3 regions of the Vibrio sp. STUT-A11 genome follow, and region 1 is predicted to be linked to each of the others. Evidence: predicted binding sites of a transcription regulator. Region 1 holds the regulator's gene; each other region holds the start of a gene.
What was found. Region 1 encodes PurR, which represses purine synthesis genes. Its sites were predicted from a motif close to TNANGNAAACGTTTNCNTNA; they were not measured.
Positions count from the first base shown of each region.

Region 2: a site for PurR is predicted at 2,066-2,085, ahead of ihfA (integration host factor subunit alpha). Genes of this name have one in related genera too.
Region 3: a site for PurR is predicted at 1,382-1,401, ahead of OO774_RS22640 (formate--tetrahydrofolate ligase). Genes of this name have one in related genera too.

Region 1 is NZ_AP026763.1:2,249,830-2,253,046, forward strand. It holds gene torD (molecular chaperone TorD) at 1-371, shown strand, start outside; gene purR (HTH-type transcriptional repressor PurR) at 803-1,807, shown strand; cyclic di-GMP riboswitch class I at 2,073-2,161, shown strand; gene OO774_RS10570 (TfoX/Sxy family DNA transformation protein) at 2,278-2,868, shown strand; gene OO774_RS10575 (TVP38/TMEM64 family protein) at 3,051-3,217, shown strand, end outside.
Region 2 is NZ_AP026763.1:2,000,655-2,003,871, forward strand. It holds gene OO774_RS09470 (thiopurine S-methyltransferase) at 1-440, opposite strand, end outside; gene OO774_RS09475 (RelA/SpoT domain-containing protein) at 756-1,532, shown strand; gene ihfA (integration host factor subunit alpha) at 1,650-1,946, opposite strand; gene OO774_RS09485 (AEC family transporter) at 2,489-3,217, shown strand, end outside.
Region 3 is NZ_AP026764.1:1,552,843-1,556,059, reverse strand. It holds gene OO774_RS22640 (formate--tetrahydrofolate ligase) at 1-1,330, opposite strand, end outside; gene OO774_RS22635 (inosine/guanosine kinase) at 1,552-2,856, opposite strand.

The DNA.
Region 1 (3,217 bases):
TTCCCTACGCTTCTATGTACATTGGCGAATCTGGTTTGCTCAATGACAAGCCAGCAGAAGAGATGGAAAAGTTGATGGCTGAGTATGGTGTCCAAGTTGACGACAATCTAAAAGAACCAGCCGACCACTTAGCGGTAGAACTGGACTTCTTGGGTAACATGATCATCCGCTCTAATGAGTTTGAACAAGAAAAACATATGGAAGCAGCCTTCGTTAAACAAAATGCATTTATCGAAGGTCAACTCATGTCTTGGTTACCACAATTCTCGCAAAAGTGTCAGCAATTGGATGACTTTGGCTTCTACGCCAGCGTCGCGCAACTATTAATTGCATTTTGTAAACTGGACAGCGCTTACCTTCTTGGTGAATAATTGCCGCCTGTTTTAGGGAGCCTGGCTATTAGGTTCCCTATTTTTTATTCGTTAACTATTAAAATTGTTCCAAGCGCTCGCTTTCTAGCAATCAAAATGTGACTTCAGAGACACAAAACCATTGCTGAAATTATTGCCAGCCTGCTCGCATAGGGCTAAAATGTGAACGCAAACGATTAAATATGATTTTATGTAAACCGCTGAAATAAAGCGGTTTTTGTGTTTTCTTAATAGGTTGATGACCTTTCTTCACTCGGTTGAAGAAAATGAGCATTATCGACCGCTGTTGCTACTTACCCTCTACCGACTTCGGAGTAACCACTGCTAAACAGACTCAGCGCCATTGTTAATGTTGCGCTAAGTTTACACAAACACTCAGCACTAGGTTTATCTTCCACGGTATATTAGTAGCTCGATACAGGACACCATTTATGGCCACTATAAAAGACGTTGCTCGATTAGCCGGCGTTTCTACCACCACTGTTTCGCACGTTATCAACAAAACGCGCTTTGTTGCAGAAGCAACGCAAGAAAAAGTAATGAAAGCGGTTGATGAGCTTAACTATGCACCAAGTGCGGTTGCTCGTAGCTTAAAATGTAACTCAACGCGAACTATCGGTATGTTGGTAACGCAATCTACCAACCTATTCTTCTCTGAAGTTATCGATGGTGTAGAAAGTTACTGCTACCGCCAAGGCTACACACTTATCTTGTGTAACACTGGTGGTATTTATGAAAAGCAACGAGATTACATTCGCATGCTCGCCGAAAAGCGTGTCGATGGCATACTGGTGATGTGTTCCGACCTGACAGAAGAGCTGAAGCAAATGCTTGACCGTCACGCTGATATTCCAAAAGTAGTCATGGATTGGGGTCCAGAAAGCTCGCAAGCAGACAAAATCATGGATAACTCAGAGGAAGGCGGTTACATCGCGACTAAGTATCTGATTGATAACGGTCATACCGATATTGCTTGTTTAAGTGGTCACTTTGAAAAACTCGCATGCCAAGAGCGGATTGCTGGATTCCGTCGAGCAATGGCAGAAGCAAACCTACCGGTAAACGAAGACTGGTTTTTTGAAGGTAACTTTGAATGTGATACCGCTGTTTTGGTCGCAGACAAAATTACCGCAATGGCAAAACGCCCAACAGCCGTATTCTGTTTCAATGACACCATGGCGTTGGGTCTCATGAGCCGTCTACAACAGAATGGCATTAAGATTCCTGACGAGGTATCCGTCATCGGTTACGACAATATCGAGTTGGCAGAATACTTTTCGCCACCGCTAACAACGATCCACCAACCAAAGCGTCGTGTCGGTAAAAATGCCTTCGAGATTCTGCTTGAACGTATTAAAGACAAAGAACACGAAAAACGCATTTTTGAAATGCAGCCAGAGTTGGTCGTTCGAAATACAGTGAAAAAACTCAATTAATGACCAGTAAGCGCTCACCTGAGCGCTTATTTTTTGTCCGGAAAAATAACTTTATCACCCTTTTGTTCACTTTAGTCAGCAAACGCTTTATAAGTTACTGTTTTTTTTAAACACGATCCACCTCACATCGCCTCAAACTTGTGCTCAGCCTTCAATCTCAAATACGAAACTAAACCCATAAAACATGGTCGTTTTATTGAAGCAATATCACAATTTGATCTCTGAAATGTGATGTTAATTCAAGATAAAAAGTATTCTCTACCTGTCACGCACAGGGCAAACCATCCGAAAGGGTGGGACGCAAAGCTTCCGGCCTTAACCATTCGATAAATGGAAGGTAGCGGGGTTACCGATGGCAAATATGCATATAATGAGTTTACCCTTTAATGACATTGTGCTTGCATGTATTTGCTACTCTCTCGGACCTGACTTTTGGTGGCGTAATATTAATTACACCGAGATAACACATCATGGATAAACCGATACTCAAAGATTCTATGAAGCTATTTGAGGCACTTGGTACGATCAAGTCGCGCTCAATGTTTGGTGGCTTCGGACTTTTCGCTGATGAAACGATGTTTGCACTGGTTGTGAATGATCAACTTCATATACGAGCAGACCAACAAACTTCATCTAACTTCGAGAAGCAAGGACTAAAACCGTACGTTTACAAGAAACGTGGTTTCCCGGTCGTTACTAAGTACTATGCGATTTCCGACGACTTATGGGAATCCAGTGAACGCTTGATAGAAGTAGCGAAGAAGTCGTTAGAACAAGCCAATTTAGAAAAAAAGCAGCAAGCCAGTAGTAAACCTGACAGGTTGAAAGATCTACCCAATTTACGACTAGCGACAGAACGAATGCTTAAGAAAGCTGGTATTAAATCAGTAGAACAACTTGAGGAAACTGGCGCATTAGGCGCTTACAAAGCGATACGTGATACGCACTCCGCAAAAGTAAGCATTGAGTTGCTATGGGCTTTAGAAGGGGCGATTAACGGCACTCATTGGAGCGTTGTTCCCCAATCTCGAAGGGAAGAGCTAAAAAGTGCGCTCTCTTAGCCGAAAGAGATAAACCTTTTCGATGTATAAAAACCGCAGTTTCGACTGCGGTTTTTTTTGAAATTTTTTCCAGCCTCAAACTGTCTGTTATTTTGTATATCAAATGATTGTTATGAGTACCATATTTAACTACTGGTACCTGTTAACGTTTTAGAGCAAGGCTGTTCTTCTGGAGTACGACAATGAATAAAAAACTGGTTTTTGGGTTAATACTGCTGTTAACGATAATTTTATTAGCCGTTAACTTTAGCCAGTACCTCACTTTAGAGAACGCTAAAGCCCAGCAAGACGCACTTAACGCCTATATCGATCAACGGTTTGTCTTTGCTGTTACGCTCTATTTCGTCGC
Region 2 (3,217 bases), 250 kb from region 1:
CCCGGTTTAAGCAGCTGTTTTAAACGATCAGCGTATTCTTCTCTCATTTCTTGCGGCAATGCAACCAATGCTGCTCGGTCGTAAACGATATCAACCTGAGAAACCGGTGCGGTAAAAAAGTCACCAGTGTAAATAGAAAGCTCGTCAAACTGATACAGCTCATGCATTCCATTTAGCGGCGTGACCATCGGCGTATAAAAATGCTCAGCAAAGAATGCACGTACCGCAATTTGACTTAATTCAACACCAATAACTTCATCATGTTTGGTCGCCAACCATGCAAGGTCTTCCGACTTACCACAAAGTGGAACCAATACGGTGTCTTCGCGCTTAGGGCTTGTGTGATGCCAATGCTGAGGCAGCAATGGGTTTACATCTTCCAAATGGAATCCGATTTTGTTGCTGGCCCACTTATTGTGCCAAAACTCTGGGTCTCTCATTTTATTTTCTACTTATCGGCTGAATTACGTTTTGTGGAGTAAGACTAATGATTTTTTCGAATTTGTCTATGGCGTTCATCTTTCGTTAATCCTCAAATGCTACGATGCATTCACGATATACGAAATGATACTGACGTTGAATTAACAGAACAATGAAAATGTAAATAGTGATCTAACGCATAATTCCACTGTAAACATGAGAGTTAACCTTGGAATATTTCAAAAGATCCCCATTTATGAATAACAACCTGATTTGCAAATCTTAGCGACTTCTTTGTCCCCATTTTCTAAGTGCAAGCAAGTTAAGGAGAGTGAATGAGCTTATTTTTACGTACAACAGCATTGATGCTTTTGGTACTAAGCCGTGCACCTGCATTCGCCGCGATGCCTATTGCGCCAACAAGTAGTGAACAGAATCGTTCTGCAAGTCAAAACGAGGTTTGTTCAAAACTATTCAAACACAGCCTAAGCGGCTTATATGGTATTCGAACTATCGACTCAAACCCAACTCAGCCATATTCTGATTTTGATATTCTTTACTCCAAAGCACACCAAGCTCAATTCGAACTTGAAACCATCTGTAAAAGTACCGCCCTTCTCAACGACGCCCAACCTCACTTCGCTGGCGTAAAATCTAAACAACGTGCAGAGGAAAAAATTGCTTACGAACTGGATGGTAAGGTTGAACGCATTACCGATCTAGCACGTGCGACGATAGTTGCGGAAGATGTGGCAAGTTTGGTCTCTATCTATGAAACACTAGAACGCGAAACAACGATCGTTAAAGTGAAAAACAGATTCAAAAAGCCGGGGCCTTCGGGTTACCGAGATTTAAACTTACTGGTTCGTTTGCCGAAAACAAACCTCATTGCAGAGGTCCAACTACACTTGAAAGCCATTGCCGATGTGAAAAGTGGCCCAGAGCATGACCTTTATGAAAAAATCCAAAAGCTTGAACGTCAAGCAATGGCAGAAAAACGCCCTCTAACTGAGTTTGAAACGGCGACGGTCAGAAGTATGCGCAGCCAAGCTAAGAACTTGTACCAGCACGCATGGCAACCATACTTAACAACTCACTTAGAAGCGGCATAAAAATTTGCTTCTCTGAAAATAACAAACCACCGCAATGCGGTGGTTTTCTTTTGCGTGTCGACACTAAAATGCACGTACAACAATAGATTACGAGCAAGCGTGATCTATTGGGTTTATTTACTGTTCTTTTCTGAGATTTTCTACGCGAGCTTTTAATTTCTGACCCGGGCGGAAAGTCACGACACGTCGAGCAGTAATTGGAATATCTTCACCAGTTTTCGGGTTACGACCAGGCCGTTCATTCTTGTCACGAAGATCAAAATTACCAAAACCTGACAGTTTTACCTGTTCGCCACTTTCTAGTGCCTTGCGAATTTCTTCAAAGAACACTTCCACCGTTTCCTTGGCGTCCCGTTTACTAAATCCCAGTTTATCAAACAGGTTTTCTGCCAATTCGGCTTTTGTGAGCGCCATAAAACTTTCCTCAAAGCTATGTTAAACAATGCTACCTAGTGTAGCGCCAGAGCAGTTTTACCCTACCAATTCAAGAACATATCGGGGTTACATCAGGAAGTGTATGACAAGCTTATGATTTTCGCCAACTTTTTTCTTTGCGAATAAATGGAATATGGCTGTACAAATTATTGTTAAATACCAACATTTTAACATTTTTTATTTAGAGAGTTCTTAAATACAAAACTCAACCAGTCAATTAAACCAATAATCTGTTAAATTTTGAAATAAAAAACCATTTAATAAATTTATCAGGTATGGGCTATTTTACAAACACCTGACATAGAACTTGTCGGTATTTCATTGATTTGTAAGTAACTAGGTACATAAACATCCGCTAAGAAGTATGACCACTTACCAGTAATTTTACGTTTAGAAAGCTTGATAAACGCCAAGATTCTCACTGTTTTACGATGACTCAGTAATCAAAGGTTGTTAGTGTGAACCTAGATTCATTACTTAACGAAACAATCACATATTTTACCATTAATTAAAGTGCGGTCATGATTAATCAAGTCATCAATATTCTTTTTCCCGTCTTCGCTCTTGTCGGCGTCGGCTATTTAGTCGGTCGGCATATAAAGCCGGATTTTCGCCCAATCAATCGAATCAACATTGATGTCTTTACCCCTGCGCTAGTTTTCTCCTCTCTGGTTAGCATGCCACTGGACAATGCTCAAGGCCCTCTACTTTTTGCCGCCGTGATTGCGGTCTTGGTACCAGGATTGATCATGATTCCAGTTTGTAAAATAAGTGGGTTGACCTTTAAAGCATGGGCACCACCGCACATGTTTCGTAACAGCGGTAATCTAGCCATACCTTTGTTTACTTATACGTTTGGCGATATCGCCCTTTCTTCGGCGGTTTTGCTGTTTGTTGTGTCGGCTTGTCTACATATTAGTGTGGGAATGATGCTATTGAGCAATGGCAACCCACTAAAACAGATCATAAAAATGCCAATCTTTTTATCGGCTTCACTCGCGCTGGGCCTGAACTTATCAGGGATTGGCGCCTGGGCACCGCTTTATGAAGCGACAGCATTATTAGGTCAGGCCGCGGTACCGGTAATGTTGCTCTCTCTCGGCGCACAAATGTGCAACTTGCGTTTGGATGGTCTAAAAGTTGGCGTGATATGTACGGTACAATCGCTGACCACAGGTGCGGTTGCCTTTGCACTTATCTATTGGTTTATTCCGTTACCCACGATGCAGTTGCAGATGATGGTACTTTTC
Region 3 (3,217 bases), on a different replicon from region 1:
CTGTACCTTCACCACCCTTTGAAAACGCGGTACTTATGGCAACATTGACACGTGGGTCATACTCACGAATCAAATGACGCAGCGCTGAGAGCTCCTGTTCGCAGTCTTGCGGAAATTGGTTAATCGCGACAACGGCCGGGAGGCCATACTTCTTAACGTTATCTATATGCCACTTTAAGTTTTCGAATCCGGCTTCTAGTGCTGGTTTATCTGGGTTAAATATCGAATCAGGAATCGCAACGCCCGGGCGAAGGTCATAATGTCCTGAATTCGCTTTAATACCACGCAGAGTTGCAACGATAACAACACAGTCGGGAGCGTGGTTTGAGGCTGCTGCTTTTATATTGCAGGCCTTTTCTAGCCCCATATCCGATCCAAAACCGGCTTCAGTTACGGTGTAACTAGAAAGTTTTAGTGCAATTTCATCTGCAATGATAGAAGAGTTACCGTGAGCAATATTAGCAAACGGACCAGCGTGAATAAGAGTAGGGACTCCTTCTAACGTCTGCATCAATGTCGGTGCAATAGCTTCTTTTAATGTGACTGCCATTGCCCCAGCGACTTGAAGATCTTCGGTTGTGACAGGGTGACCATCCAAATCATATGCGACAACGATTTGACCGATCCGCTTACGCAGATCTTTTAGATCTTTAGCTAACGCGATGATCGCCATTAGCTCAGAGGCCGCAGTAATGTCGAACCCTTCGCTTCGTTCGATACCATTAATGGTTTTTTCTGGTTCATTTAAACCAATCGTTACCATGCGTAAAGCACGATCATTGTGGTCCATCACGCGTTTCCACGTGATACTGTTGATATCAATTTTCAACGCTTTTAAACCGGTACGAGCTTCAAATGCGTTATAGCCTTGACGTTGTTCGTGATAGATACGTGCATCTAGCGCGGCTGAAGCAAGGTTATGAGCAGCGGTAACAGCGTGAATATCACCAGTTAAATGTAAGTTTAACTCTTCCATTGGTGCAACCTGAGAGTACCCACCACCTGCTGCACCTCCTTTGACCCCAAAGACTGGCCCCATAGAAGGCTGTCTAATACAAGCCATTACCGATTGGTTCAGCTTTGCTAAACCTTGTGCCAGTCCAATCGTTGTAACCGTTTTACCTTCGCCGAGGGGGGTTGGTGTTATAGCAGTGACTAATACTAATTTACCGTCTTTGTTATCTTTGAGACGATTTAAACATCTTGGATGAACTTTGGCTTTGTGTTTGCCGTGCGTATCATATTCATCAGGCTGTAAACCTGCATTCGCGGCAATAGTATCGATTGAGGATAGAGGGGTGTTTCGGCAAATTTCAATGTCGGACTGCATGGATGCTCCCAAAGTGACTAAACCGTAGTGCATAAAGCGAAGGCATTGCTGTTACGCAATCGTTTGCGCGAGAATAATACTGGTAAAAAACTAACTGTAAAGAATTTAATGCGAATCTTTGCGGTGCATATTAGCAAAAACAACCAAACACTGCTCTAGATCAAAACAAAAAGGCCACCAAATGGTGACCTAAGTGAATTTTTACACTGAAAATCAGCTTATTAGCGATCCCAGTATGCCTCTTCTAAACTGTCTTCGCGTTCAGGAAGTGCACGAGACAGGCGAGGAGAGTGCTGTGTTAATACTTCATAACTCACTCGGTTTGCGTATTTACAAATTTGGGAGAGCGAAGAGTATGTTAAGCAGCGTACTTCGTGCTTTTCTGACCCCGGCACTTCTTTCTGGTGGAATGAGTTTGCTGCCATATCATGCAGAAGTGCTGAAAGTGCTGCATCGCCAGCACCATTAGTATTCTTAATTTCCAGTGGTCCGCCTAAGTATGGGCCAATGTGAGAGTACACTTTCATCGCATTTTTACAGTCAGATTTGCGCATTGCTCGGCTAAATTCGTATTGGTTGAATTCACCAATGCTGCTTTCCAAAATGTCATGCGTGGTTTCACGTTTTACTGTCTCGTCAGTGTATCCTGCCATGTACAAGCCATTTGGACCTGCGGTGCACAGAACTAGGTCGACCCAATCAAGCGTTTTATCGGCTGCTGCTAGTGGATCGGTTAATCCAGTTAGAGCCGCGCCTTCCTCTTCATTCATAGCAACTACAGATACATTTTCACGAATGTATTCCTGCCACCACTCTGCATTACCTTCGATCACGTATTTCGTTCCTAGCGTAAGTACAACCGGGACATCGTGCTTTTTAGCATAATCGATCGCTTTCTGTACCGCTTGTGGCATTGGGTCTTCTTTTTTGCCACGCATGAGATAAGAAGAGACGACCAACGCTGATGCTTTGCTGAATACTTCTTCCGGAATACTTTCTGGTAGAAGTTGGTTCATGTGACCTTCGTTTATCGCAAAGGTACGTTCGCCATCTTGAGAAATAAGGGTATAGCAACGACCAATAGGGCCATCTACCGTTTGTAGATGATTAAGGTTCATGCGAGAAGAAGTTTTACATAGGTATCGGTATGCAAATGAACCTACTTGAATGTTCTTAGACATGACGCCTAGAAGTACTGATTTACTGTCTGCAAGTACTGAGTAGTTGTGCAGCGTATTACCAATGGTATCTCCAGGATATTGGTGCGTAATCAGGCCTTGTTCAACCAGCTCTTCGTACAGTGCATCGGCTTTGTTCTCTTCAAGAACGAGAGAGTGTCCTTTACTTAAGTTGTACTTCTCTAAAAACGCATCGTCTACACGCGCTTCGATATCGACGATGGTTTGGCCTACACCGACAATCGTTGGACGATATAACTTTGGTGTTTGTCGAATTTGGTTAACGATTGGATCACGAGCGTGAGTTGGAAAGTAGTGTTTAGATTTACGCTGGCCGGGAAACTTCATGCTTGTTCTTGAGTGAGAAAAAAAGAGGCGGGATTGTATCACATAAAAAATGAAATTAGATGATGTTTGTTGCAATAAAAAGTGGCAACCAACACGTTTTTATGGGCTTTAGAACCACAAATAATAAGATATTAGTTGGCTTTTGCTTCGGTAGGCTCGACGTAAGCTTTCGTAGCCGACAATGGCTCCGTGGGTAAACTGTGTTTGAAACTTCCCGATGTCTCTTTGGTTGAGTACATAAATTTTGGATTTTTGAATCAGAAATCTGGCGAACCTTCATCGATTTAAAGCTAGGGTGGATACTCTATGCAGTGTTGACTACTCTTTATGAGTAGATATCTATCTTGAATAACATCGAAAT